Regions from separate parts of the Fictibacillus arsenicus genome, predicted to be linked through region 1. Evidence: riboswitches for the same ligand, from Rfam matches in the RefSeq annotation. Region 1 holds a riboswitch; each other region holds the start of a gene.
The links. Region 1 has a riboswitch for lysine ahead of ABE41_RS14060 (aspartate kinase). Riboswitches for the same ligand answer to the same signal wherever they lie in the genome.

Region 1 (9,977 bases):
ATTATTTACAAGTTGAAAAGCAAGGTAAAGTAGCCTCAATAAAGCTTAACCGAGCACCTGCTAATGCCCTTTCAACCGGTGTGATCGAAGAAATTGACGGAGCATTGGATCAAATAGAAAATGACAACTCGATAAAATCAGTAGTTATTCTTGGAGAAGGGCGTTTTTTCTCAGCGGGAGCAGATATAAAGGAATTCACGGAAGTTCCTGATGAAAAAGGTTTTGCTATGCTTGGTAAGAAAGGCCAGGACGTTTTTAACCGTATTGAACAATTTTCAAAACCGGTTATTGCTGCAATTCACGGAGCAGCTCTCGGCGGCGGTCTGGAACTGGCGATGAGCTGTCATATCAGACTAGTTGCAGAAGATGCAAAGCTTGGTCTTCCGGAACTGACTCTAGGTCTAATTCCAGGATTTGCAGGAACTCAAAGGCTGCCTCAGTTAGTAGGTGTTCCGAAAGCATGTGAGATGCTCTTATCCAGCCAGCCTATCTCAGGAAAAGAAGCTGTATCTTTTGGATTAGCGAATGACTCCTGTCCAGCTGAAGAACTTTTTGAAAAGGCTTACAAAATGGCAGAGAGCTTTTCAGAAAAAAGTGCTGTATCCATTAAATACACATTAGAATTACTGAATTATGCTAAACATGGTCTCTATGAAAAGGGCGCAGAGAAAGAACAGGAATTGTTTGGAAAAGCTTTTAAAAGCCATGATGGCCAAGAGGGGATCCAAGCATTCATAGAAAAAAGAAAGCCTGTATTTCAGGACCGATAATTAGGAGGGGTAAATAATGAATATTTTTGTTATTTTAAAACGTACTTTTGATACAGAAGAAAAGATCTCGGTTACAAATAATAAAATTTCCGAAGACAGTGCTGAATTTATCATCAATCCTTATGACGAGTATGCGATTGAAGAAGCGATCACATTAAAAGATGCACATGGCGGAACCGTTACAGTTGTAACTGTGGGCGATGAAGACTCTGAGAAAGAGCTTCGTACAGCTTTGGCTATGGGTGCCGATCAAGCTGTGCTTATTTCAAACGAAGACTTAGACAGCCAGGACCAGTTCACAACTTCTTCCGTTTTAGCTGCATATTTTAAAGATAAAGAATATGACATCATTTTAGGCGGAAATGTAGCGATTGATAACGGAACTGGACAAGTGGGTCCGCGTTTAGCAGAACTGCTTGATATTCCTCATGTAACTACGATAACTAAAATTGAAATTAACGGTACAACTGTAAATATTGAGCGCGACGTAGAAGGAGATCTAGAAAAGATTGAAACTTCTCTTCCGTTACTGGTGACAGCACAGCAAGGCTTGAATGAGCCGCGCTACCCATCGCTTCCAGGGATTATGAAAGCTAAGAAAAAGCCCCTTGAAACATTAGAGCTTGATGATCTTGATATTGATGAAGACGATGTAGAAGCTAAAACAAAAACAGTAGAAATTTATCTTCCTCCTAAAAAGGAAGCTGGAAAAATCTTATCTGGTGACACAGCAGATCAAGTGAAAGAACTTGTATCTCTGTTAAGAAACGAAGCAAAGGTTATATAAGGAGGAGTCATCATGGCAAAAAAAGTTTTAGTACTTGCAGAATCTCGTGACGGTGCATTGCGTAACGTATCATTTGAAGCGATTGCAGCAGCAAAAGAAATTTCAGGCGGGGGAGAAGTATTTGCTGTATTGTGCGGCGACTCTGTACAATCTCTTGCAAATGAATTAATTCATTACGGGGCTGATCGTGTACTTACAGCGGAAAATGAAAAGCTCGCAAACTATACGACAGATGGCTACTATCAAGCTTTGAAACAAATTATCGATGAAGAAAAACCGGAAGCAATTGTTTTCGGACATACATCACTAGGAAAAGATTTATCACCAAGACTTGCAGCACGTTTAGAATCCGGTCTGATCTCAGATGTAACTGGATTGGAACAAGCGGGTGAAAATACTGTGTTTACACGTCCAGTATATTCAGGAAAAGCATTCGAAAAGAAATTAATCAATGATGGACTAATCTTTGTTACAATTCGTCCAAACAATATCGCACCATTAGAGAAAGACGAATCACGTTCTGGAGAAGTAAAATCTGTATCTATTGAAATTAAGAATCTAAGAACGATTGTTAAAGAAGTCGTTCGCAAAGCTTCTACAGGTGTTGACTTATCAGAAGCAAAGATTATCGTTGCTGGCGGACGCGGAGTGAAATCTGAAGATGGATTTAAGCCTCTTCAAGAACTTGCAGACGTGCTGGGAGCAGCTGTTGGGGCATCCCGCGGAGCATGTGATGCAGATTATTGCGATTACTCACTTCAAATCGGCCAGACAGGTAAAGTTGTAACACCTGATTTGTACATCGCTTGTGGAATCTCTGGTGCTATTCAGCATTTAGCTGGTATGTCGAATTCAAAAGTAATTGTTGCTATCAACAAAGATCCAGAAGCAAGCATCTTCTCAGTAGCAGACTACGGAATTGTTGGGGATCTCTTTGAAGTAGTACCTTTGTTAACAGAAGAATTTAAAAAAGTGTTAGTATAAAATGAATACCCAAAAACGTCCGGTTCGCTGGACGTTTTTTTATGGGGCTTTGTTGCTATTTGAAAGGGTTGATTTCCGCTCCAGGATGCTCGCTTTCCGCGGGTCGTGCGGTGAGGCTAATAAGCCTGCCGTGGTCTCACCTTCAAGGAAGTTTGTGTGCTCCTGCGTCTACAAGCAAAACAGCATAGAAGCGTGTTCCTCGTCGCATGCCTTGCAAGAAGTATATTCAGGTGGTTGGCACGCAGGAGTCTCGCACCTTGCGCTCCAATCAACTTTTCAACGAAGTGTCTTTAAAAAACGATTCAAAAACAACAATCTATTTGAAAAGAGCCTTTAAAAAGATAACAATGTACTTTGATGTGTATTGAAGAGGGGGAGTTTTTGGTGACGACTATAGCCTTTATTCGCCATGGAGAAACGGATTGGAACATTGAAAGAAGGGCTCAAGGATGTATGGATATTCCATTGAATGAACAGGGAATAAAGCAGGCTAAAGCCCTTGCGGAACGTCTTCGTACAGAAAAATGGGATGCGATCTATGCGAGTCCATTATCAAGAGCTTTTAAAACCGCAGAAGCGATTCAGGAATTAACAGGACTGGATATTTTGCCGGATGATAGGCTGCGCGAGATCTCATTTGGAGAAACAGAAGGAACTACTGAAGCTGAAAGAATAGAACGCTGGGGAGAAGATTGGATTAAGCTTGAGCTCGGCAGGGAATCAAATGAGCTGGCTGACACACGGTGGCAAGAAGCTTTAAAGGAAATTGTTCAGAACCACGAGAACCAAAAAGTTCTCATCGTGACTCACGGCGCACTCCTTGTGAGGATTTACAAATCTTTTTTACAGGATAAAACGGATAAGTGGTATGGATTAAATAATACGTCTCTTTCGATCTTTAAACTTCAGGACCAAAATTGGTCTTGTGAATTGTTTAATTGTCACAAGCATCTAGAAGAGGCAAAAACCATATAACGTTTGTCATAATTAAAACTTGGGTACCATAAAGTTGAGCAAACTATTAGCAACTGTGTAATTTGTGGTGATATACTTTGTTTACACTTTGTTAATTTAAAAGGAGGGCCAAATAAATGGCTATTGTAAATGCATCAGATCAAACATTTAATACAGAAACAAATGAAGGTTTAGTACTTGCTGATTTCTGGGCACCTTGGTGCGGACCTTGTAAAATGATCGCTCCAGTTCTTGAAGAACTAGACCAAGAGCTTGAAGAAGTTAAAGTTGTTAAACTTGATGTAGATGAAAACCAAGAAACAGCTGGGAAATATGGTGTAATGAGTATTCCTACACTTCTAGTATTCAAAGACGGCCAAGTCGTTGATCAAGTTGTAGGCTTCCAGCCAAAAGACGCATTGGTTGAGCTTTTAAACAAACATAAGTAAACATCGTCAAAGCCCGGTATTCCGGGCTTTTTTCTATGGGAGCTGTTGACGCCTAAAGTTTAGGGAACGAAGCAAATGGCTCCCAATAAAGCCTGCCCCACTTGTTACCAGTATGTTCACGCTCAAATGGTAATAAAGTGTTCCCCAGAAGAACACGGTAAAAAGAAGTTCCAATCACCTACAAAGTCAGAACGACAGGTACTTCATTTATTACATTCAAGAAATACTTAGGGAATGTGATCCCAGGAATATGGAATGAAATGAGAAGACCCGTAAGAAAGATTAGAGAGTATCCTTCCTGTGATACAAATGAATGATGGCCATCCAAGACCTGCTTTCTTTTGCAGGTCTTTTTTTAGGCTGTTTTCGCAAACTTTGATACTTTTGGAAGTGGTTGATTTCCGTTACAGGATGCTCGCTTTCCGCGGGGCGTGAGGTGAGCCTTCTCGGCGCTTTGCGCCATTAGAAGTCTCAATTAAGCATGTGTGCTCCTGCGTCTACAAGCAACTCCTAACGAAGCGAGCTTCCTCGTCGCATGCCTTGCGAGAAGAATACTCAGGTAGCTGGCACGCTGCTCCCGCAGGAGACTCGCACCTTGCACTCCAATCAACTTGTCAATGAAGAGAATAAAAAAAATGAGCCAAAAGCAACAATCTTTTAGAGAAGAGCTTTTTTATAAAGTAAACAAAAAAGTGATGAGCGGTAAAGAACTAAAAAAGTCATTTTCTATGATATTATGATTAAATAACAGGTACACCAGAGGGGTGGAAAGATATTGACCTCAATTAAACAAAAATTAATGCTGCTTCCAGATCAGCCTGGCTGCTATTTAATGAAGAATGAATTTGGAAAAGTAATCTATGTAGGGAAAGCAAAAGTATTAAAAAATAGAGTGAAATCATATTTTTCTGGATCGCATGACGGAAAAACCCAGCGGTTAGTCAGTGAGATCAGAGACTTTGAATATATTGTTACTTCTACTGAAATGGAAGCCTTAGTTCTCGAGATGAACTTAATCAAAAAACATGATCCTCGTTATAACGTCATGTTAAAAGATGATAAAAGCTATCCATACTTAAAAGTTACTTCTGAAAAACAACCTCGTCTTTTATATACAAGGAAGATTAAGAAAGACGGCGGAAAATATTTTGGTCCATTTGTTAACGCATATGCTGCACAAGAAACAAAAAAGCTTCTGGATCGTATTTTTCCGCTAAGAAAATGTGATACGATGCCGAAAAGAGTATGCCTCTATTACCATATTGGTCAATGTCTTGGTCCATGTGTTTATGAAGTTTCAGATGAACAGAACAAACAAATGGTAGAAGGTATCATAAAGTTCCTGAACGGCGGTTACCAGGATGTGAAGACACAGCTGTCAGAAAAAATGCTTGAAGCATCTGAAGCCTTAAATTTTGAACGGGCAAAAGAGCTGCGTGACCAGATCCAGCATATTGAAGCCGTTATGGAAAAACAAAAGATGATGACTTCCGATTTAGTCGACAGAGATGTATTCGGTTATCATTTCGATAAAGGCTGGATGTGTGTACAGGTGTTTTTTATTCGTCAAGGGAAAGTTATTGCTAGAGATATATCTGTATTTCCTTTTTACGGGGAAGCGCACGAAGACCTGCTTACTTTTATTGGCCAGTTTTATCTTCAAAAAAATCATCTGCTTCCAAAAGAAATTCTTTTGCCCAAACAGGTGGATGCTAATATGATTCAAGAGCTTCTTAAAGTTAAAGTTCTTCAGCCGCAAAAAGGGCAAAAGAAGGAACTAGTTGAATTGGCCACAAAAAATGCAACTCTTGCACTGCACGAAAAGTTTGCACTAATCGAGCAAGATGAAGCACGGACAATAAAAGCAGTTGAAAACTTAGGCGAAAGAATGGGTATTGCTCCGCCTTATAGGATTGAGGCATTTGATAACTCAAACATTCACGGTACAGACCCAGTTTCAGCTATGGTTGTCTTTGTTGACGGGAAGCCTTATAAAAAGGATTATCGAAAGTATAAAATAAAATCTGTAGAGGGTCCTGATGACTATGCTTCTATGAAGGAAGTTGTTCGCAGAAGGTATTCGAGATTGCTTAGAGAAGAAGGTGAATTGCCAAGCTTAATCCTTATTGATGGCGGGAAAGGTCAGATTTCAGCTGCTCAAGATGTACTTGAAAACGAACTTAATCTTTTCATCCCTGTGGCAGGGCTGTCAAAGGACGAGAAGCACCGTACATCTCAATTATGGCTCGGTGATCCGCCTGAGATGATTCAACTTCCGAGAAACAGCCAAGAATTTTACTTGCTTCAAAGAGTGCAGGATGAAGTGCACCGTTTTGCCATTTCTTTTCATCGCAAAGTCCGGTCAAAAAGTATGTTCGAGTCTATTTTGGATGGGATTGCTGGGATAGGAGAAAAAAGAAAGAAGATGCTGCTCCGTCATTTCGGGTCAATGAAAAAAATGAAAGAGGCAACGGTGGAAGAGATTCAGGAAGCGGGAGTTCCAAGAGCAGTTGCGGAAGAAATAAACAAAGCTTTTTTATCAAAAGACTAGTTGCAGTCATTTAGTAACTTTGTTAAAATGAGACCAACTTTATAAATATGCCATGCTTCTGATGAAGTGATGGTAGAGGAGCAGGAACCAATAGTATCCCATCTGAAGAGAAGAAGCTCTTGTGAGGGTGGAAGAAAGGGGATTCTTGCCGAAGTTTAAAAGGACTTCTAGCCTTTTATGCTGGACCTGTATTGAATAAATACAGAGCTGTCACACAATTCCCCCCAGGACTTGTGTGGAGGACTATCTCACTAGGGGGAAACAAACTTGGCTTGCTGCGGATATAGCAACAATAGGGTTTTTCCTTATTGTTGCTTTTTTGTTTCTTAAAGAGATAGAAAATTAAAACAGGAAAGGATTTGGAGAAGATGGGGAGAATCGTACAAAAATTTGGCGGTACAAGTGTCGGTTCGGTTGAACGGATCCAAAACGCTGCAAAAAGAATTATTAACGAAGTCAACAATGGCAATGAAGTCGTTGTTGTCGTATCTGCAATGGGCAAAACAACAGATGAACTTGTCAGATTGGCTGGAGAAATCAGCAAAAATCCTTCTAAACGTGAAATGGATATGCTCCTCACAACAGGTGAACAAGTCACTATAGCCTTATTAACGATGGCTTTGCATCAGGAAGGTTATAAAGCCCTTTCCCTGACAGGCTGGCAAGCAGGCATTCAAACAGAGAATAATCATTCAAATGCCAGAATACTAGACATTGATTCTGAACGGATCAACGGTTTGTTGAAAGACGGGAATATTGTGGTGGTTGCAGGATTTCAAGGCTTGATTCCTGAGACGAATGATATTGCAACACTTGGAAGAGGCGGATCAGACACAACCGCTGTAGCGCTGGCGGCCGTTCTGAAAGCTGATCGCTGTGACATTTATACAGATGTTACCGGTGTTTACACGACTGACCCTCGTGCAGTTAAGACAGCAAGAAAAATACCATCTATTTCTTATGATGAGATGCTTGAAATGGCTAATCTTGGGGCAGGTGTCTTGCACCCGAGAGCTGTGGAGTTTGCAAAAAACTATTCGATTGTTTTAGAAGTCAGATCAAGTATGAGTGATGAACGAGGAACGCTAGTAGAGGAGGAAGCAACTATGGAACAAAACTTAATGGTTAGAGGTTTAGCTTTTGAAGGTAACATAACAAAGATTACGGTAACCAACATGCCAAACGAAATTAATGCTTTGTCGGATTTGTTCACGATCTTGGCAAGCAACGGAATAAATGTAGACATTATCATTCAAAACGTGATGAACCAGGAAAAGACCAATATCTCTTTTTCTATCGACTCCAGTATATTGTCAGATACTCAAGAAGTACTTGCTGAAAACCAAGATAAACTAGGCTTTGAATCTATCAGCTATGAAGGCAATCTTGCTAAAGTTTCCATCGTTGGTTCAGGAATGATCTCTAACCCTGGTGTAGCGGCAATGATGTTTAAAGCTCTATCCGACCAAGATGTGATGATTAAAATGGTAAGTACATCTGAAATTAAAGTTTCAACTGTAGTGAAACAGGAAGATATGATTAAATCAATTGAAACTCTTCATGACACATTTGAACTGGATGCACGTGTTCCTGTTCAAAAATAAGCATTATTTGCCATCGACTTTTATCGGACGGCTTTAAGTAGAAGCAGTTGATTTCCGCTTCAGGATACTCGTTTTCCGCGGGGCGTGCGGTGAGCCTCCTCGCGCTTTGCGCCCTTAGGAGTCTCACCTGTCCCGCTCGACCCGCAGGAGTCTCGCACCTTGCGCTCCAATCAACTTTCAAGGAAGCGTACTCATTTAAATATTAAAAGTAACAATCTTTTAGAAATAGGCTTTTAGAAAAGAGCCTTACAATTAAAGAAAGCCGGCATCAGCCGGCTTTTGTTCATTCAATTGTATCTTTTTTGTCCCATTGGACCGTAATGGAAACTTTATTGCGTTTCATTGACTCAAGTGCTTCTGTTGTACATTTTTTTTGCAGCTGAATTTGTTCTGCTAGAAAACCAGCTTCTAAACTGAAAGTGTTGTGCTGGAAATTCTCGATCCGCTGTTCGATAAGTAACGAATGAAGTGAGAACACCATTTCTGTTTTTGATGCTTCAATCATTTCGAGATTACCCCAGCCTGCTTCATTGAAAAAAGCACTTACTTCTTCCATTGTATGTAAAGGGTATTTTCTGGCAAGGTGTCTGCCAGCCCAATATAGAATATTTCTTTCTTGTTTACCAAGAAGTTCAGGTAATAAATCGCTGCGAAGGATCTCGTACCCAAAAGCTGAAACAGAAGGCTTTTCGACAGGGGTAGTCTCGTCCTTTGTTTTTTGTTTAAACATTCTGCATCCCTTCTTTCTAATTTTTATTATAACGGGTTAAGGGAGCAAACTCTATAGCAACTCGGTATTTGTCGAAAAAGTAATAAAGAACAAACGCTTATGTATCAATAAAATATCCCAATTAAGTTGTTAGCGTTTTCTTGACGGTGTCAAACGATGGGAGTAAAATGGACATGTTGCTAGTTGATTAAACTAATTGTTTAACACTTTTTCCTCTAAAAAAGAGGGAACTTAAAACGCTTACATGTGGAGAGGAACAAAAGATTAGCAGCCAGAGAGAGGCTAAATTTGAAGGGGGCAAGAAAATGGCTGGCAGTAAGGATTTTGTAAACAGAAGGATTCATTCACTTTTAGGAGTTATTCCTATAGGGCTTTTTCTCGTTCAGCACTTGGTTGTAAACCATTTTGCAACTAGGGATGCTGATGCATTTAATGCCGCAGCACATTTTATGGAAAATCTGCCGTTTCGTATTTTCCTAGAAACATTTGTAATTTACTTACCGATTTTATTTCATGCGGTTTATGGTCTTTATATTACATTCCAGGCTAAGAATAACGTTAGCCGCTATGGATATTTCCGCAATATGATGTTCCTTGTTCAGCGTGTAACAGGAGTTATCACATTAATTTTCATTGCATGGCATGTTTGGGAAACACGCGTTCAGGCTGCGCTGGGGGCGGAAGTAAACTTCTCTATGATGGCTGATATTTTAAGTTCTCCATTTATGATCGCGTTCTACTTAATCGGAGTATTATCTGCAGTATTTCATTTTGCTAACGGACTATGGTCGTTCTTTGTCAGCTGGGGCCTTACTGTTTCGCCTCGTTCACAGAAGATTTCAACTTACGTAACGATGGGTGTGTTCGTAGCACTTGCTATCGTTAGCGTACGTACTATTTTTGCATTCATTTAAAAGGGGTGAGACAAATTGAGTAATCAAAAAATTATCGTTGTTGGCGGAGGTCTCGCCGGGTTAATGGCTACAATTAAAGCAGCTGAAGCTGGTGTAAATGTCGACCTCTTTTCAGTAGTTCCAGTAAAACGTTCGCATTCTGTTTGTGCTCAAGGCGGTATAAACGGTGCTGTAAATACAAAGGGTGAAGGGGATTCACCATGGGAACACTTTGATGATTCAGTTTATGGCGGT
Region 2 (9,977 bases), 370 kb from region 1:
GATCGCCCAAACCCGAATTACTTGTGCAATTAAAAACAATACAAACGGAATCATCCACCATGTAGGAGAAATTGCATTAAAGAACATTACTTCAGTAAATAAAAAGAGAAAAAATGAGGCATGCATAGCTACCATCCATTTATAATGGCTGCTCCCGACCTCAACTGCCCCCTTTGATCGGAGAGTTTTTTCATTCTTTTTGGCGATTTTCACTTCTGCAAGTCTCTGGATTATTAACAAAGTCCAGAAAATGAGAAACCAAGTCACGTTACTTCCTCCATTCAACTAACAAAAGCTCTGAAGAGAAACCAGGGCCAAGTGCTGCCATAATTCCTAAATCACCTTCGTTTTGTTTTATCTCCATAAATTGCTTCAAAACATAAAATACAGTAGCAGAAGACATGTTGCCGTTTGACATAAGTACATCTCGTGAAATATCAGTTTTGGAAAGAGGCAGGCCAAGAGCATCAACATATGCCTGAAGTACTTTTTTTCCGCCGGGATGAGCAATGAAGTTTTTAATCTGTTCTCCCGTTAAATGATTTTGGTTTAGAAACTCATCAACGTTGGGTTTTAGCCAAGTTCGTATTACATTAGGAATATCGCGTGAAAAAACAACATATAGACCTGTATCTTTTACCTCCCATCCCATTACATCTTCAGAATGAGGCTTTAAAGTAGACATGGTATCTACTATATAAGGCTTTAATTCTGCGGATGTATGTGCATCTGATTCGTCTCCGCATATAAGTGCACATGCAACACCATCTGCAAATAAGGAGGTACCTACAAGATTGCTTTTAGAAAAATCCTCATGCTGAAAAGTCAAGCTGCATAGTTCTACACTCAATACGATCACGTTTGACTTCGGATATGCTTTACAATAATCAAAAGCTCTCGAAAAGCCGGATGCACCACCTGCACATCCTAAGCCCCAGATAGGTATTCGTTTCGTATGAGAGGAAAAAGGAAGCATATTCATAATTCTTGCTTCAATACTCGGTGTAGATATCCCAGAACTGGAAATAAAAAATATTGCGTCAATATTTTCATACGGGATTATTGGACTGTCTGCGGGCCCTATGCATTTTTGTATGCATTCTGCTCCGAGATTCGTAGCAAAGTCTATGTATAAATCATTTTTTTCCTGAAAACTTCTCTTTTCTTTAAACCATTCAATCGGCATTACAAAATATCTTGATGAAATCTCACCATTTTGAAAAACTTTTAATAAACGTTCGATATCTGAAAATGCATCCTGAAATAAGTTCCTTGCAAATTCCATCGTTTCTTTTTGCGATAGTTTGTGCGGAGGATTAACGGTTTCGACTGCTGCTATTCTGGGCAAAAGATCTCTCTCCTTCGACTCGTTATACTTATTTTTAATTTACCCTTAACCCCCTATTTAAAACAGAACGGACTTCATAAAGGCTGTTTTCGTATACATTGTTGCCATTTAAAGTAGTTGATTTCCGCTCCAGGATGCTCGCTTTCCGCGGGGCGTGCGGTGAGCCCCAGTGGAAGATATATAAAGTGCGGCTCCTGCGTCTACAATAAAACCCTGCGGAACTAGTTTCCTCGTCGATGCCTTGCGAGAAGAATACTCATGTTAGCTGGCACGCTGATCCCGCAGGAGTCTCGCACCTCCACTCCAATCAACTAGTCGTAGATGCATACTTTAAAAAAAGGTTCAAAAGCAACAATCTTTTAGAAATTAGCCTACAAAAAAAGCAGCCTATGACTATTTGGCTGCTTTTAAAAATATTTATTCAAATGGCTTTAAAAAATTCGTAAATCTTCTTTCATCCGGATCCATAAAAAGACTCTTAAAATCTTCATATTCGTTAATGTAAACTCGTTTTCTTTTCAAATATGAATCATTTTTGCTGAGTGCTGCTAATGCTGCTAATTCACGTAGTTTATATTTTTGAAGATGCTGCTTCCAGAAATCATGCTGAGTTAATTCATCTTCAAGTTTTTCTTCAAAGTAACGTACATAGAGAAGATGAAAAGTATGTTTTTCACCATTTAATTCGTAGGATGCTTCTGAACGGTTAAAGAAATCCTCTGATGTATTCGGTTTTTCTTTTTCTAATTCTCTACCATCAATATGATGAATCAGCAAATCAGCTTCCCCCTTAGTTATCTTCAAAAGATATAGATTCCTGAAACTTCGAAAAGAATAGGTCTGCTTCCTGTTCCACGCTCTCCTCCTGGATGTTCTCCGGGAGCGGAGGCAGTTCTTTAATCGACTGAAGGCCGAAATGATCTAAAAATGCTTTGGTCGTGCCGTACAAGATAGCTCTCCCAGTTCCTTCTGCTCTTCCGACCTCTTTTACAAGGCCTTTTGCAGATAAAGTCTGAAGTGGTTTTTCTGTCTTCACGCCTCTGACCTCTTCGATTTCAGACCTTGTAATCGGCTGTTTATAAGCAATAATCGCCAAAGTTTCAAGAGCCGCTTGTGAAAGAGTGGAGTGACCAGGAGTTTCAACAAGCCGCTCGTAATAAACTGCATGATCTGGTTTCGTTACGAACTGAAGTGATCCCGCATATTCAACAATCGTCATCCCTCTGTCAGGTGAAAGGTAGCTTTTTTTCAGCTCATCAATAATCTCATTTATTTCCCCGCTGTCTTTTTCAAGCACTTGTGCAATTTGTTTTCTGTCTATGCCTTCATCCCCGCTGACAAAGAGCAAACCTTCAATAACCGCTTTTATTTCATCTCGTTCCAAATCCTTTTACTCCTCTATCATGGTAATATAAATTTCACTAAAATGGTCTTGCTGCTCACAGTTAATACTTTTTACTTTCATTAATTCCAAAATGGCCAAAAAAGTAACTACTACAAATTCTTTTGAGCTTTTATCAAAAAGATCGGTAAAACGTCTTTTTCCTCCAACAGAAAGAAGTGATTGTTTAATCTGGTCCATTCTGGTTTCTATCGGTATTTCTTGCCGTTCTATCGTCGTTTGTCTTGGTGACCGAGTCACTTTTTCCTGAAAGACTTTCTGCATTGCCTGCAGCATGTCATAAAGCGTTACATTTGTTACCTGCTGAGCTGTTTCATCTTTTTCGAACTGGCTTAAATCAAGCGGTTCTCTAGTATAAACTAAGCTTCTTGCAGCTTCTCTCTCTTTTAATTCATCTGCTGCAAACTTATATTTCCTGTATTCGATTAACCTTCTCACCAATTCGTCTCTCGGATCTTCTTCCACGTCTAATTCCATCTGCTGATCAAGAAAATCATCTTCATGCTTCGGCAGTAGCATCTTGCTTTTTATCGCAAGCAAAGTTGCAGCCATCACTAAATATTCACTGGCAACATCCAGTTTAAGCTCTTTCATGGTATGTATATATTGCAAGTATTGCTCCGTAATTATCGCTACAGGTATATCATAAATATCTACTTCGTATGTTTGAATTAAATGAAGCAACAAATCAAGCGGACCTTCAAATCCATCAAGCTTCACACTATATTGCATAACATTTCCCCAGTTTTTATCAACGTTTTTTGTATTATAAAATTATATCATAATTTCAACATTCAGAAGCTGTATTTTTATTCGTAAGAAGCCTATGTTAAACTAAATGCGTAAAAGCAAAGGGGTGGGGACAAAGTTGAATTATCCGAAAGCTTGGATTGATTATTTAATTTATTTCCATACTGATCAAGATTTTTTTGAGTGCCATGAAGTACTCGAGGAGCATTGGAAGAACGAAGGTATGAAAGGAAACCTATGGCCGGGGCTCATCCAGATCGCTGTAGCTCTTTACCACCAAAGACGCAGTAATATGAACGGTGCAAAAAGAATGATAACAAGCGGAATTCAAAAACTCTATGAAGAAAGAAATGCTTTGATTGAATTAGGATTGGATGTTGATACCTTATTTGAAGTACTAGAGAACAGAAAAAAAGAAATTGATCAGCAGAAAGAATTTACTTCTATTGCACTCCCTATGAGCCATCCTCTTCTTCACGCTTGCTTAAAAAAATCAGCAAAAACAGAAGAAGATTGGAAAACAAAGAGAATTCCTGATGATCAAATCATTCATAAGCATAGATTAAGAGACAGAACTCCAGTTATCGAAGAAAGAGAAAAACAAAAATTGCAGAAAAAACGAACTTTATAAAAAATGTGCTAGAATCCTTGCCATTCGCGGTACCCGGCAAGGATTTTTTTGCATAACGTATAAATTTATGTTTTTTATCAGGGTAATTTTCAATTTATCCATGGTAATGGCCGCTTTTTCCACATCTAAAATATTTATCGAAATTTCCGACAGACCCTCCTCTTCTATTTCCATAAAAAAAGCTCCGGAGACCCGGAGCTTTAGTGAACTAATGATTATTCTTCCCAAACCTTAACTTCTTTCATTACATCGCCTTGCTTAATGCGCAAAACAGTATCCATTCCTTCAGTAACTTGTCCGAAAACTGTGTGAACACCATTCAAATGCGGCTGAGGCTCGTGTACGATAAAGAACTGGCTTCCACCAGTGTCACGGCCAGCGTGAGCCATTGATAGAGATCCTGCTACGTGTTTGTGAGGATTTCCTTCAGTTTCACATGGAATTGAGTAACCTGGGCCCCCTGCGCCAGTTCCAGTTGGATCTCCGCCTTGTGCTACGAAACCAGGAATTACACGGTGGAATGTTACTCCATTATAAAATCCTTCGTTTGCTAGCTTTTCAAAGTTTTCTACAGTTCCAGGTGCTTCTTCTTGGTATAGATCAAATAATATCTTTTCACCATTTTCAAATTCGATTGAACCTTTTTTCATTAAAATAGGCCTCCTTATGTTTCATTCACCTACCATTGTACGGTGAAATGACATCCTCGTAAACTAATTTACACAAAAACCTTTGATTTAAGGGGTACATCCTGTCTAACTAAGTCTTCGTAAGTTTCTCGCTTAACGACAAGCTGTTCTTCACCATTTTCTACAAAGACAACTGCTGGACGCTGTATTCGGTTATAATTGTTTGCCATACTGTATCCATACGCTCCTGTACAAGATACAGAAAGATAATCTTGATCCGTCACTTCAGGCAGCTCCAAATCCCAAATGAGCATATCCCCGCTCTCACAGCACTTTCCTGCAATTGATACTGTCTGGGCAGGCTTATCGTTCATCTTGTTTGCTGTATATGCGTCATATTTTGCTTGATAAAGGGCTGGACGGATATTATCTGTCATACCGCCATCAACTGAAACATAATGTCTAACGCCTTCAATCTCTTTTTGTGAACCGATCGAATAGATCGTTGTCCCAGCATCTCCAACGAGCGATCTTCCCGGTTCAATCCATAATTCAGGCATTGATTTTCCTTCGAATTGAGCCATTTTACGATTAACTTCATCAATCATTGCCATTACATACTGTTCTGGCTCAAGAGGTGTGTCATCAGAAGTATATTGAATACCGAAACCTCCCCCTAGATTCACTACTCGAGGAAAATATTGATAGCTGTCTTCCCAAATCGCAAAGTGGCTAAACAGCTTATCAATTGCTAACGTAAAACCTTCCGTTTCAAAGATTTGAGAACCTATGTGACAATGTATGCCAAGTACCTCGAAAAACTCAGACTCAAGGACTTCTTGCAACGCCTTATCTGCTTGACCGCTTCCTAAGTCAAAACCAAATTTAGAATCCTCCTGCCCGGTTATGATGTAATCATGTGTATGGGCTTCAATACCAGGTGTAAGTCGCAATAAGATCTTGACTTTCTTATTCACTTGTCTGCAAAGTGTCTTTAAAAGATTTATTTCATAAAAATTGTCTACTACAATACAACCTACTCCTGCTTTAAGTGCGAACTCTAATTCCTCAACACTTTTGTTGTTGCCATGAAAATGGATCCGTTCTGCAGGAAATTCTGCTTGGAGTGCTGTATAAAGTTCCCCGCCGGATACAACATCCAAACTTAACCCTTCTTGATCCATGAGCTGAATGATCGCGATGGAAGAAAATGCTTTGCTGGCGTATGCTACCTGATATCCAACACCCTTTTCTTCAAATGCTTTCTTGAATCCTCTCGCTCTAGTTCTTATTAAAGAAACATCATATAGATAAAGCGGTGTGCCATACTTTTTTGCAAGTTCGACCGTATCTGCTCCGCCTATCCAAAGATGATTATTTTCTCCGATTTTAGCTGTGCCATGTAAATTCACAATTAATCCCCTCTCCATGATGATGGAGAATTCAATCCCGACAATACAAAAAGACAGCCGTAATTAAGGCAGGCTGTCTTGACCGTGCCCTCATGTCGGAATAGCTCTCCACTACTGTTGTAGTGACAGTCCGCTGCTTGTTCAGCAGCGGCCCAGCATAAAAAGAAATGGATCTCCTTCTACACTTCGGCAAATTGACCTTTCGTCATATTTCATCGTCTTCCATGAACTCCATATGCTACTTATTCGTTTTGCGCCTCTACCTCAAATGAGGCATATATTGAATTAATTATGAATTTTAGCATAATTTTTCTTAATCCACAAGGGACAGATACATTAGTTTGGCTGCTTTTTTCTATTCTGCGGATGTACGATGCTAGGACGCACTTTTGACAGCGGCACGGCAACCCGTACAAGAATCTGCAAAAACGCTTTTGGATTAAATGGTATGAACGGCCATAGATATGGCGTGTTTAAATTTTTTATGGTGCTTAAGTAAAGAATAAACAACGTTACTCCAATCATGTAGCCTGGGACCTTAAACAGTACCACTAATACTATAAGAACAAGTCTGGCTACTTTATTCGCTACACTAAGTTCATAACTTGGGGTCGAGAACCCACCAATTGCTGCTATGGCCACGTACAACATAACCTCTGGAACAAACAAACCAACATCTATTGCAATTTGACCGATCAGAATTGCAGCAATCAGCCCCATTGCCGTTGAAAGTGAGCTTGGAGTATGAATGGCGGCCAGCCTTAAAATATCAATCCCAATTTCAGCAAACAAAATTTGCAGGAACAATGGAATATTCGTTGTTTTATTAGGTCCAATAAAGTCTATAAAGTCAGGCAGCAGCTGTTGTTGCATTGAAAATAAAAGCCACATCGGCACCAAAAAAACGGACATGATTATCCCGCTAAAACGAATCCATCTTAAGAAGGCACCGATAAATGGTGTTTGCCGATATTCTTCTGCGTGCTGGACGTGATGAAAAAGTGTAGTCGGTGTGATCATTACACTTGGTGTAGTATCCGTGATGATTAGTACATGCCCTTCCATTAAATGCTGCGCGGCAACATCTGGTCTTTCTGTATACCGTACGAGTGGAAACGGGTTCCAGCCTTGCTTTACGATAAACTCTTCAATGGTCTTATCCGCCATGGGAATCCCATCTATTTCAATTTTGCTTAGTTCTTTTCTGATAAGATCTACCAGACCAGGGTCAGCAACATCCTGGATATATGAAATGCAGATATCCGTCTTTGATCGTTCGCCTACTTGCAGAATTTCATGTCTAAGTCTTTCATCCCGTATTCTTCTTCTCGTAAGAGCTGTATTAATAATGATGTTTTCTGTATAGCCGTCACGAGCTCCCCTTACAACTTTTTCAATATCCGGTTCTTCTGGTGACCTTCCCGGATAGCTTCTCACGTCTACAATAAACGCTTCTTCCTCACCATCAAGAAAAATGACGATCAATCCTGAAAGCATACGGTCTACCGCTTCATCAAGTGATTTTGTAAGTTCAACCTGCTGATGGGCCAGGTGATTATGTACAAGTTCCTTTACTTTCCCAGGAGATCTGTGGCCATGATCCATATCCATAAGCTCGCGATAAAGCATTATAATAAATTCACTGTCGCAGAGGCCCGTGCAATAGTAAAGCTGAAGCTCTTTTTTAAGCACGAAAATCTTGCGTACCCCAACATCAAAACTGACTCCGATACCAAGACGGTCCTTTAAGAACTTTTCGTTCTCTTCAATGTTTTTACTGATCGGTGTTTTGTTTTTTGTATTTGCCATGAGATTCGCTCCTTTCTAAAATGAGATTGATTGCCTTCAAAGTAATGGGAGCTCCTTTTTCTACGGAATCAAATCCGGCCATTTTGCCGATGTCCCCTACCCCGATAATGAAAGGAAGATTCAATTCATCTAAAATATAGACCGTATCCCCATTGATTCTTCCAGTTTCCAAATCAGGCACTCCGCTTTTATCAATCCCAAACTCAGTGAGTTCACCATATCTGTCCATCGAACAATGAACCTTTGTCCATTCTGCAAAATGCGTTTTAGATGCGACTGCAACCGCACCGATAACTTCAATGTCCTCTTGTTGATGAATAATTCTCATAGCCTGCTCACCAGGACCTTCACCTTTAAAGCCACAGTCATCAAACATTACAAGCACAGGATCATGAGGGGTTTTACGGATCATTTCAACAAGTTCTTCACCGCTTTTTTTAGTCGGATTTCCCCAAGACTGTGAAATACAGCGTCCGCCAATTATTGTGGCAGCATGTTCAACAACCCGAAGCGCATAAAGATCTCCATCAGTTATAAAAATAACCCGTTTTTTCACCCTCAATCACCCCTTTGGTTCGAAGATAACTGCAACTAAAAATCCAAAAAGAATAGCAGATGATATACCTGCAGAAGTTAATTCGAAAATCCCCATTGCTATACCGATAAATCCATGTTCATCAGCTGCTGCCATTGCTCCGTGCAGCAATGAGTGTCCGAAGCTGGTGATAGGAACAGTAGCACCGGCTCCTGCAAATTTAATGAGGTTATCATAAATACCGAAAGCATCCAGAAAAGCTCCAATTACAACAAATGATGATGTAACATGGGCAGGTGTCAATTTTAAAATGTCCATCATTAATTGACCAACTACACAAATTAGTCCCCCTACAATAAAGGCCCATAGAAATTCCATCTTACATACCTCCTTCCGCCCGCTCTAAAACTACTGCATGAGCGACAGTTGGAATTGTTTCTTTTTGCTGGACCATCACAGGATTTAACAGTGCACCTGTAGCGACCATCATCACCTTCTTTAAGTTTCCTTTTCGTATTTCATCCAGGATATAGCCATAAGTTACGACTGCCGAACATGCACAACCGCTTCCCCCAGCAAACACTTGCTGATCTGAACGATAGACCATTAAACCGCAGTCACAGTGATTATCAGAAATGTCATATCCTTGTTCTTTAAGAAGCATTTTTACTATTGGGGCTCCGACACCTGACAGATCTCCCGTAGCGATAAGATCGTATTCGTCAGGTGAGACATTCATCTCTTTAAAATGGGCAGCAATCGTATCTGCCGCGGCAGGAGCCATAGCTGAACCCATATCAAAAGGATCTTTAATACCCAGATCTACAACCTTTCCTACTGTAGCTGAAGTAATCTTTATATCTGATACCTCTTTACTTACTAGTGCCGCACCTGCTCCAGTCACGGTAAATGTTGCTGTATCTGGTTTTTGCCCGCCATATTCAGTTGGATATCTGAACTGCCTCTCAGCAGTTGCATTATGTGAACTGACCGCCGCAATAACTCTGTTTGCATAACCGCCGTCTACCAGGGCGGCTCCAAGCGCAAGAGATTCCATAGAAGTAGAACAAGCTCCAAAAACCCCTAAAAAAGGGATACCGTTTCCTCTGGCTGTATAATTTGAGGATACAATCTGATTTAAAAGATCTCCTGCAAGCAAAAAGTTAATGTCTTCAGGGTTTAGTTTTGATTTCTTTAAACAGAAATCAATTGCATCTTCCATCAGCTGCCGTTCAGCCAGCTCCCAATTTTTTTGACCGCAATGTAGATTGTTATAAGTCTTATCAAAATAGCTTCCGAGCGGTCCTTCACTTTCCATTGGACCAACAGCAGTACCAGCAGCATTCAAATAGATGCTGTTTGCAAATTTCCATGTTTGTCTGCCTAATAAATTCATGAGCTCACTCCTCACATCACATGCTGAAATATATATCTGATCATTCCAAAAATGTAAGCTGCAAC
Region 3 (9,977 bases), 330 kb from region 1:
ACGAGTCATTTCGCCTTTAAGATCGGGTATGAGGAGATTAAGAACGCCCGGGAATGGTTATTAGAAAAAGGGATTGAACTAAGGGCGGCTTTTGGATTGGAACCGACCGAACCAATGGTGCAAACATGGACACCTTCCGCCAATCTGTATTTTCGGGACCCGGACGGAAACTCATTGGAGTTTCTTTGTCTACTGCCAGAAGGTAAAAAGACGGACAAAGATGTAATGCTGTTAAGCGAATGGGAGGCTTTATAAAAAGGGTCTTGAGAACCTAAATATGAAATGCTGTCGATGACGTGTCGAAAAGCCTATAAATCTTTTTGAAGAACCATAAATTATTTTAAAAGGCTCATAAACCATTAATTAGTTCGGGCTTATAATTGGTTCTATCAACCGAATCTTCTCATTAAAACAAGATGCTTGGATCGATAGAGATTTGAGTAAAACTGCTCGACATGTTATTTCACCATTCTTTACCTGGCATTTTCAAAGAAATTATTTTTAGTTTTGGAGGAGACCTTATGAAACCAATTACCATTCCCGATTTAACAAAAAGACCTTTTAGCTTAACGGTAGAATGTCAAATGCATGCAAGCCCTGACGTATTATTCCGCGCTTGGACGAAGCAGTTTGATCTATGGTTTGCTGCTCCTGGGACATTATTAATGTATGGAGAAGTTAATACACCATTTTACTTTGAAACAGTTTTTGAAGAACAGCGTCACCCTCATTACGGACGTTTTCTAAGGCTTGAACAAGACCGACTCGTTGAAATAACATGGGTAACAGGTTCTGGTGGAACAGAGGGTGCTGAAACAGTTGTGACCGTTGAAATGGAAGCGGTTCAGAGTGGAACAAGAATCCGCCTTACGCATTCAGGATTTTCAGATGGAGTATCGAGAGACAAGCATGAAGATGCCTGGCCATTAGTGCTTGAACATCTAGACAAACGAATGTTAAGCAGTTTCTGAATAATTCTTTAATTCTATATGTAATTTCAAAGCGAATCCAATTCCTTGGGTTCGCTTTTTTGCTTTAAAAAAGTATATAATGCAATCAACAATCACTATAAAATAAAGGAGCATCCACCCTCATGAATGAAGTGATAGAGACCATACTAGCTCATAAATCAATTCGTAAATTTAAAGACAAATCAATAAGTGAAGAAATGATTACGACACTTGTTGAATGTGCACAGGCTGCCTCAACATCAAGCTATCAGCAGGTATGCACCATTATCGGGGTTGAAGATCAGGAGAAGAAGCAAAAACTCGCTGAACTTGCAGGCAATCAGTCTTATGTTGCTGACAACGGCTATTTCTTTGTTTTTTGTATAGATTATAACCGTCATAAAGTAGCTGCTGAAATGCTAGACAAGAATATTAACGACACCATTCAATCAACAGAAGCTTTCATGGTAGGTACAGTTGATGCTTCCCTTGCTGCACAAAATGTGGCGGTTGCAGCTGAATCCCTAGGACTGGGAATCGTATACATAGGCGGAATACGAAACAATCTTAAAGAAGTCTCCGAACTGCTCGATTGCCCGGAACATGTGCTGCCCCTGTTTGGCATGGCTATAGGGTATCCAGATGCTGAGCCCGGTAAGAAACCTCGTTTGCCAATTCAGTCTGTTTTTCATAAAAACGGGTATAAGAAGAATGAGGAAACGAAAAAACTTTTAAATCAATATGAAAAGGAAACAGCTGAATATTATAAGAAGCGAACTGGCGGCAAACGTACGGAAGGATGGGTGACACAAATCACCACTTCAATGTCGTCTCCGAAGCGAGCTTATATGAAAGAATTTGTTCGTGAAAAGGGATTAAATAAAACTTAAAAACTTACAGGCAGGTGAGTTTAGAGAATGATAAAAATAGGTGTAACGGGATGGGGAGATCACGATTCACTTTATCCGGACGGTACTCCTGCAAGAGATAAACTGGCGGTTTACAGCGGTCATTTCCCTGTTGTAGAAGTGGATTCTTCCTTTTATGCGGTTCAGCCTGCAAAAAACTATGAAAAGTGGGTTGCAGCTACACCAAAGGATTTTTCCTTTGTTGTTAAAGCGTATCAAGGGATGACAGGCCATTCGAGAGGAAAGCTGCCTTTTGATTCTGGTAAACAAATGTTCGACGCGTTCATACAATCTATCCAGCCGGTGATCACTTCAGGAAAACTGGAGATGGTTCTTTTTCAGTATCCGCCATGGTTCGACTGTAAAAAAGAAAATGTTCAGGATCTTCGATATGCAAAAGAGATGATGGGTGATATTCCAGTAGCTTTAGAGTTTCGGAATCAAACATGGTTTAGTGAAGAGATGAAGGAAAAAACACTTCGGTTCATAGACGAAGAACAGTGGATACACACGGTTTGCGATGAGCCGCAGGCAGGGAGCGGTTCTATACCGATTGTCATGCATACAACAGAGGAAAAAACACTGATTCGTTTGCATGGCAGAAACGTATACGGATGGAACAATTCAGGACAGCCAAATTGGAGAGAAGTCCGTTATTTGTACCGTTATAATCAAGCAGAACTGCTGGAGTGGAAAGAGCGCATTCAGACGTTAGCTTCCGAAACTAAGAACCTTACAATCTTGTTTAACAACAATTCAGGCGGAGATGCAGCAGATAATGCAAAGGAAATGATCGATCTTTTAGATATACAATACGATTTTCTGGCACCCCGCCAGCTCGATTTATTTTAAAATTAATTTCCTAATATTACAAATTAATTTCAAAAGGTAATAAAAGATTCAATTTAGTAAACAGCCTGATATACTATTAAGGTGAATTAAATAACGTGAGCTGGATGAAGAAAGTGGGGATCACCTTGGATTTCAAAAAATTGATTCAGATGATGTACTACTTACAGATTGCGTTTGTCGTCAGTGGCGTTTATTTGCTATTTATCTACATATTTACAAACAACTCTGAACGGATTCAATTTCTGACACTGGTGTTATGTATCAATCTAATCTCATTAAAAGTCACCAGAGACCGTTTTAAAGCATAAAGAAAACTGCGCGATGCTGCGCAGTTTTTTATTTTTAAAGCATCTTTAAAAGTGCTTTTCTCCCTTGCATACCAACCTCAATACCTTTTTCCCTTGCTTCAAGTGTAATAGATTCTAAAGGTGCATCCAGCAGCTGCTCGATCGTTCTTACTCCTACAGCACGCCCTGCAATAATTTTACGGTCTGCTAACTTTTCGTTCAATAAGGCTACATCTAAAGCTCCGCACATAATATATCCATTCTCGTTAAAAACAGCCATAAAATTTGTTTTTGGCAAACGAAGGGTGACAGCGGTAAACGGATGTCCTTCTATTAAAATCGGGTTCATCTCTAACATGCTTCCACTCCTTTCTCCTTACTATTTTTATGTGTAAAAAAGGAAAAAGTGTTAGGTGTTGAAGCTAATTTTAAGGCGAAATAATGAACAAAAAAGAATTTAATCTAAAGATTGGACAGGACTGCCCTCTGTGATACGATAATAGGAAATGGCTTTTTCTAAAAGATTATTGCTACGGACATTTTTAGAAAAATCTTCGTTGAAAAGTTGATTGGAGCGGAAGGTGCGAGACTCCTGCGGGACGAGCGGACAGGTGAGACTCCTAACGGCGCAAAGCGCCAGGAGGCTCACCGCACGCCCCGCGGAAAGCGAGCACCTGGAGCGGAAATCAACATCTTCCAATAGCAATCACAGTTACGAAAACTGCCCAAGAAAAATAGGAGGCGATAAAAATGAAACAATACTTGGATTTTCTTCAAGATATTTTACATAATGGCACGAAAAAAGAAGATCGGACAGGCACTGGAACGGTCTCTGTATTTGGACGTCAAATGAGATTTGACTTGGAAGATGGTTTTCCCCTCGTGACAACAAAAAAGCTTCATTTAAAATCAATCATTCATGAACTTTTATGGTTCTTAAAAGGTGATACAAATATCGCCTATCTAAAAGAAAACAAAGTTCGAATCTGGGATGAATGGGCAGATGAAGAGGGAAATTTAGGACCTGTTTACGGCCATCAGTGGCGTTCATGGTCCGCTCCAAACGGGGATACAATCGATCAAATCTCAAACGTGATTAATGATATTAAAAATAACCCTGATTCAAGAAGATTGATTGTTTCAGCATGGAATCCTGCAGATGTACCAAATATGGCTTTGCCTCCATGTCATTTGCTGTTTCAGTTTTACGTTGCAGATGGAAAGCTCTCATGTCAGTTATACCAGCGCTCTGCTGACAGCTTCTTGGGTGTTCCGTTTAACATCGCTTCATATGCCCTATTAACGATGATGGTGGCTCAGGTGACCGGTCTGAAGCCTGGAGAATTCGTTCATACGATTGGTGATGCTCATATCTATCTGAATCATATCGAGCAGGTTGAGCTGCAGCTGACACGGGAACCGAAGCCACTGCCTAAAATGAAATTGAATCCGAGTGTTACAAATATCTTTGATTTTACTTTTGATGATTTTGAACTCGTTGATTATGAGGCGCATCCTCATATTAAAGGTGAGGTGAGTGTATGATTTCTTTTGTCGTAGCTATGGATGAAAACCGGGCCATCGGAAAAGATAATGATCTGCCGTGGTACCTTCCTAATGATTTAAAGCATTTCAAGAAAACAACGATGGGGAAACCAATAGTTATGGGCAGAAAAACATATGAATCGATCGGCAAACCGCTGCCTGGTCGAGAAAATATCGTAGTTACCCGAGATCAAAGTTATGAGGCAGAAGGGACAACTATTGTTCATTCTGTAGATGAAGTACTGCAAATAAATGCTGAAGAAATATGTGTAATAGGCGGTTCAGAGATTTTCAAGCAGTTTCTTCCTGTTGCAGACCGCTTATATATTACCGAGATTCATCATACGTTTGAAGCCGATACTTATTTTCCTGAATTAAATGATAACGAGTGGAAAGAGGTATCCCGGACAGAAGGAATCGTTGATGAAAAAAACAAATATCCTCATGAATTGGTAGTATACGAAAAAATTAAGTCTTAAAACTCGAATGAGCCCCCCTCTTGTCTGCATACATTGTAGGAAAGGGGGGTTACCTTTTGTTTAAACGAAAAAAAATGAGACTGCGAAAAGGGCCGCTTCCGTTTCGATATGTTGTGCTTATTTCCTTTACTCTTTTTGTATTTATCACACTTCAAGGATTGTGGCTGGTGGACCGTGGAATTGAACCTACTTTGATGCATGTAGCTCAAAGAAAAACAGAAGAGATCGCATCCTTGGCGATTAATGAAGCCATTATTAATAAATTGTTTGATTCGATTGATATGCAAGACATTCTAGTCTCTAAAGAAGATAAAGATGGGAATATTGTATATGCAGGTGTGAACCAGCAAATAGTGAATAAAGTACAAAATCAATCAGCCATTGTTGTTCAAGAGTTTTTGAAGGAAATTGAAGAAGGCCGTATTCCGAAAAGTATTGAGTCAAATGAATTAGGTTTATCAAAAAATCATTCAAATGAACCCGGAGTAATTATGTCTATCCCATTGGGGCAGGCAACTGAAAACTCTTTACTCGCAAACTTAGGTCCGAAAATTCCGATTAAGTTTACGATCGTAGGCGATGTAAACACAGACATCGAAGAGAAAATTGAAACGGTTGGTATTAATAATACGTGGATCTCAATTAATATCATTGTCACGGTAAAGGCGAAAGTAGTTATCCCTTTTGCTACTGAAACAGCTACAGTTACGAGACCGATACAGATCATGGGACAGTTTATTCCTGGAGAAGTACCGATTTATTATAATCAATCAGGAGATCCGATTCAGCCAGCACTTCCAATTGATCCCAATATAAAAGATAAAGAAGATGCTAAAAAGAAGAAGGAAGAAAATGCTGAGGCAATAGAGGAAAGTGCTGCCGATGAAGTTGCAGATGAATCAGCTGAATAAAAGGCTTCCTTAAATTAACAACTTCTATCAGGGTTGACCAATATGCGAACTTTGTTATAATGATAAGTGAATTTTAAATTTTATATGTCTTTAAGCCTATCACCGATGGGGTAGAGGAGCGGATTTTAAGAGTACTTTTTCAGAGAGTGACGTCTGTGAAGAAAAAGGAAAGGAACTTCCGCCGAAGCAAAAAATGACGGTCTGTTCATTTTTGCTGGGTTTACACTAAATAAGTGTAAAACTGTCACTGCGAGGGTAACTACGCAGTGGAGGACTACTGATCGATGAGGAAAACCATAAATTACTTAAGTGATTGATAGCAGGTTATTTCCTTGTCTATTAATCGCTTTTTATTTTGTCTTTTTTTCCTCAGCGTCCTGTATAAACTCCTCAACATGGATGGCTAATTAGAAGAAGGAGGAACATCATGGAATTTGAGAATTCGATTTATTCATTAATACCGCCAGTATTAGCCATATTAATGGTTATTTTAACTAGGCAAGTACTTATCTCGCTAGGGGCGGGGATTGTAGCAGGCGCATTACTGCTTCATGACTTTAATATTGGAGCAACATTGAAAGAGATTGGAACGATTGTTAAAGGGCATTTTATTTCAGATGGAGCCCTGAACGAGTGGAACGTCTATATTCTATTGTTCCTATTGATCTTGGGAATGATGACAAGTATTATCTCCATGGCTGGCGGAAGCCGCGCTTTTGGTGAATGGGCTATCTCCCGAGTAAAGACTAGACGAGGTGCTCAAATTCTGACAGTGGTTTTTGGACTAGTAATTTTTATCGATGACTATTTCAATTCATTAGCTGTCGGAAATGTTAGCAGACCTATAACAGACCGCCACAGAATTTCACGTGCTAAGCTTGCTTATTATCTAGATTCAACGGCTGCGCCTGTTTGTGTAATCTCTCCGGTATCAAGCTGGGGTGCTTATATTATCGGTATTATTGGAACGATTTTAGCAACTCATGAGATCACAAATATTTCAGCGTTTAGTGCTTTTATTCAAATGATTCCAATGAATTTTTATGCAGTTTTTGCACTTATTTTGGTATTTGCAGTTGCTTATTTTCAATTGGATTTCGGTCCGATGAAACAGCATGAACAACGTGCTTTAGCTACTGGAGAAGTTATTGATCCAGAGAAAAAAGGAGCAATTGGTGAAGGCATTAAGCTTGAAGAAAGTGATAAAGGAAAAGTGAGAGACCTTGTGTGGCCGATCGTTCTTTTAATCGCAGCAACAGTTGGTTTCATGTTCTATACTGGTATTGAAAATGTAAAGGGTCTAGAAGAACCTACAAAGGTTACTCTTCTATCCATTTTTGAAAATACAGATGTACCGAAGTCTCTGCTTTATGGAGGATTAATTGGTTTAGCTACAGCAATCCTTTTCTTCTTGCCTAAAAAGATGGGAGCTTCTGGATTAGCAAGAGGATTGGGTAGAGGCGCACAATCCATGATGGGTGCTGTAACGATTTTAATTTTTGCGTGGACGATTATTTCAGTAATCGATAGTCTCGGAACAGGAAAATATTTAGCTGGATTAGTGGATCAGCACATGAACCTGGCTTATCTGCCGTTAGTATTATTTGTATTGTCTGGTCTTATGGCCTTTGCGACAGGTACATCATGGGGAACCTTTGGTGTAATGCTTCCTATTGCTGCAGAGATTGCAGCTTCTACGAATGTTGAACTTATGCTGCCTGTATTAGCTGCAGTACTTGCTGGATCAGTATTTGGAGACCATTGTTCACCAATTTCTGATACAACCATTCTTTCTTCTACAGGAGCGGGAAGCCATCATATCGATCACGTAATGACGCAGCTTCCTTATAGTTTAATTGCCGCTGTTATTTCAGCCATTGGCTATTTAGCATTAGGATTAACAGGAAGTGTTTGGATCGGACTGCTTGCAGCATTTGCTGTTTTCGCTGTTTCAATAGTCCTAATAAAAAAATGGTCCGGTAAAGATAGTGTTAATAAAAATACAATAAGAGCTTAATTTGGAAGTGCCCGGTTTTAAACCGGGCACTTTTTCTTATATTTATACGACCTGATTCGCTATATTACGACAAAATTACTAAAAACATTTTGACAGGATTCATTTAATTGTAATATACTAAACCCAGAATAGTCAGAAAACAGTAACAATTGTAAAATTTTTGACTTTATCAAAAAGGGGGAAACAACAATGGAAGATCGGCAACAATGGGGAAGCCGCTACGGTTTTATTTTAGCAGCAGTCGGTTCTGCGATCGGATTGGGTAACATCTGGAGATTTCCAGCTGTTGCTTATGAAAACGGTGGAGGAGCATTCTTTATCCCTTACTTAGTAGCACTATTAACGGCAGGTATTCCCTTATTGATCCTGGAATTTACACTAGGACATAAGTACAGAGGATCAGCACCGCTATCTTATTTCCGTCTTCACAAGAATGCGGAATGGCTTGGATGGTGGCAAGTATTTGTAGCGTTTGTCATCTCAACTTATTATGCAGTAATCATTGCATGGGCACTCAAGTACTCTATTTACTCTTTAAATCTTACATGGGGAGACAAGCCTTCTGATTTCTTTTACGGTGAAGTGCTGCAATTAAGTGCTAAGCCAGGCGAGGTTGGCGGTCTTGTTCCAGGAGTAGTAATTGCGCTTTTAATCGTGTGGGTAGTAACGCTATTAGTATTATATAAGGGCGTTTCAAAAGGTATTGAAAGATTCAATAAAATTTTTATCCCTGCTCTAGTGATTATGTTCTTATTAATTGTTATTCGTGCAGTAACTCTTGAAGGTGCAGGTCAAGGATTAAATACGTTCTTCTCACCTGACTGGAGTATGATCAATAACGGTAAGGTATGGGTAGCGGCTTACGGTCAGATTTTCTTCTCATTATCTATTGCTTTTGCAATCATGGTGACGTATTCGAGCTATCTGCCAAAGAAATCTGATATTAATAACAATGCATTTATAACTGGATTTGCAAACTCAGGTTTTGAACTTCTTGCTGGTATCGGAGTTTTTGCAGCACTAGGATTCATGGCTATGCAGCAAGGGCTGCCTGTTGCTGAAGTTGTAAAAGGCGGTATCGGACTCGCTTTTGAAGTCTTCCCGGCAATTATTAATGAGTTCCCAGGAGGAAATGCCTTCTTCGGAACAATGTTCTTCTTAACACTTGTATTTGCGGGTATGACATCGCTAATCTCAATCGTTGAAACATATGTTGCAGCATTACAAGATAAATTCGGAATTTCCAGAACAAAAGCAGTACTTATGGGTGGAGGAGTTGCTTCTGTAATCTCTTTACTTTTCGCAACAAAAGGCGGATTGTACATGCTTGATATTACAGACTACTTCATTAACAACTTTGGAATTACATTAGCAGGTCTTGTTGAAGTTGTACTTATCGCTTGGTTCTTCAAACAGATGAAGGGACTTCAAGATCATGCGAATGTTATTTCGGATTTAAGAACAGGATTATGGTGGAAAATATGCCTTGGTGTTATAACACCAATTCTTCTTGGCTACATGATGTTTGATAACATTAAACAAAACATTGCTGAAAACTATGGCGGATATCCGACTGGATTAGTCGTTACGTATGGATTAGCTGTTGCTATTGGTGTTATCGTACTTGGGTTCTTACTAAGCTTAGTGAAATGGAAAACAAATGCTGTACAAGAGAAAAGGGAGGTCAGCTGATATGACAGGCAGTGCGATTGCAATGATGGTTATCGGCATGGTGATCCTTTGGGGTGGCTTGCTGGCTAGTATAGGGAATGTGGTACGGGTTTCTAGAAAAAAATAAAAAGAAAGCTGATTTCTCGTTTGAGGAATCAGCTTTTTTCATTCTTAGATCATAAATCAGAGCGCAGCTCGAGATTTATGATCGCCATACGGAATTTATGATCGCCATACGGAATTTATGATCGCCATACGGAATTTATGATCGCCATACGGAATTTATGATCGCCATACGGAATTTATGATCGCCATACGGAATTTATGATCGCCATACGGAATTTATGATCGCCATAC

Region 2: another riboswitch for lysine. It lies ahead of lysA (diaminopimelate decarboxylase); the one in region 1 lies ahead of ABE41_RS14060 (aspartate kinase).
Region 3: another riboswitch for lysine. It lies ahead of ABE41_RS15635 (Na+/H+ antiporter NhaC family protein); the one in region 1 lies ahead of ABE41_RS14060 (aspartate kinase).

The regions. Positions count from the first base shown of each region.
Region 1 is NZ_CP016761.1:2,720,294-2,730,270, reverse strand. Features, by position in the region: gene ABE41_RS14090 (enoyl-CoA hydratase) at 1-770, shown strand, start outside; gene ABE41_RS14085 (electron transfer flavoprotein subunit beta/FixA family protein) at 787-1,557, shown strand; gene ABE41_RS14080 (electron transfer flavoprotein subunit alpha/FixB family protein) at 1,570-2,541, shown strand; gene ABE41_RS14075 (histidine phosphatase family protein) at 2,926-3,516, shown strand; gene trxA (thioredoxin) at 3,633-3,944, shown strand; gene uvrC (excinuclease ABC subunit UvrC) at 4,744-6,495, shown strand; lysine riboswitch at 6,561-6,749, shown strand; gene ABE41_RS14060 (aspartate kinase) at 6,864-8,099, shown strand; gene ABE41_RS14055 (YslB family protein) at 8,383-8,829, opposite strand; gene ABE41_RS14050 (succinate dehydrogenase cytochrome b558 subunit) at 9,135-9,743, shown strand; gene sdhA (succinate dehydrogenase flavoprotein subunit) at 9,759-9,977, shown strand, end outside.
Region 2 is NZ_CP016761.1:2,346,779-2,356,755, forward strand. Features, by position in the region: gene ABE41_RS12090 (isoprenylcysteine carboxyl methyltransferase family protein) at 1-267, opposite strand, end outside; gene ABE41_RS12095 (type III polyketide synthase) at 269-1,348, opposite strand; gene ABE41_RS12100 (hypothetical protein) at 1,766-2,125, opposite strand; gene scpB (SMC-Scp complex subunit ScpB) at 2,139-2,732, opposite strand; gene ABE41_RS12110 (segregation/condensation protein A) at 2,739-3,482, opposite strand; gene ABE41_RS12115 (DUF309 domain-containing protein) at 3,619-4,131, shown strand; gene ABE41_RS12125 (peptidylprolyl isomerase) at 4,347-4,781, opposite strand; gene lysA (diaminopimelate decarboxylase) at 4,850-6,172, opposite strand; lysine riboswitch at 6,266-6,442, opposite strand; gene ABE41_RS12135 (spore germination protein) at 6,509-7,981, opposite strand; gene ABE41_RS12140 (stage V sporulation protein SpoVABEA) at 7,947-8,543, opposite strand; gene spoVAE (stage V sporulation protein AE) at 8,544-8,894, opposite strand; gene spoVAD (stage V sporulation protein AD) at 8,896-9,912, opposite strand; gene spoVAC (stage V sporulation protein AC) at 9,924-9,977, opposite strand, start outside.
Region 3 is NZ_CP016761.1:3,051,900-3,061,876, reverse strand. Features, by position in the region: gene ABE41_RS15680 (VOC family protein) at 1-255, shown strand, start outside; gene ABE41_RS15675 (SRPBCC family protein) at 522-971, shown strand; gene nfsA (oxygen-insensitive NADPH nitroreductase) at 1,094-1,840, shown strand; gene ABE41_RS15665 (DUF72 domain-containing protein) at 1,868-2,710, shown strand; gene ABE41_RS15660 (hypothetical protein) at 2,806-3,018, shown strand; gene ABE41_RS15655 (YunC family protein) at 3,053-3,355, opposite strand; gene ABE41_RS15650 (thymidylate synthase) at 3,748-4,542, shown strand; gene ABE41_RS15645 (dihydrofolate reductase) at 4,539-5,021, shown strand; gene yunB (sporulation protein YunB) at 5,078-5,932, shown strand; lysine riboswitch at 6,036-6,217, shown strand; gene ABE41_RS15635 (Na+/H+ antiporter NhaC family protein) at 6,360-7,949, shown strand; gene ABE41_RS15630 (sodium-dependent transporter) at 8,139-9,641, shown strand; gene ABE41_RS21110 (MetS family NSS transporter small subunit) at 9,643-9,747, shown strand.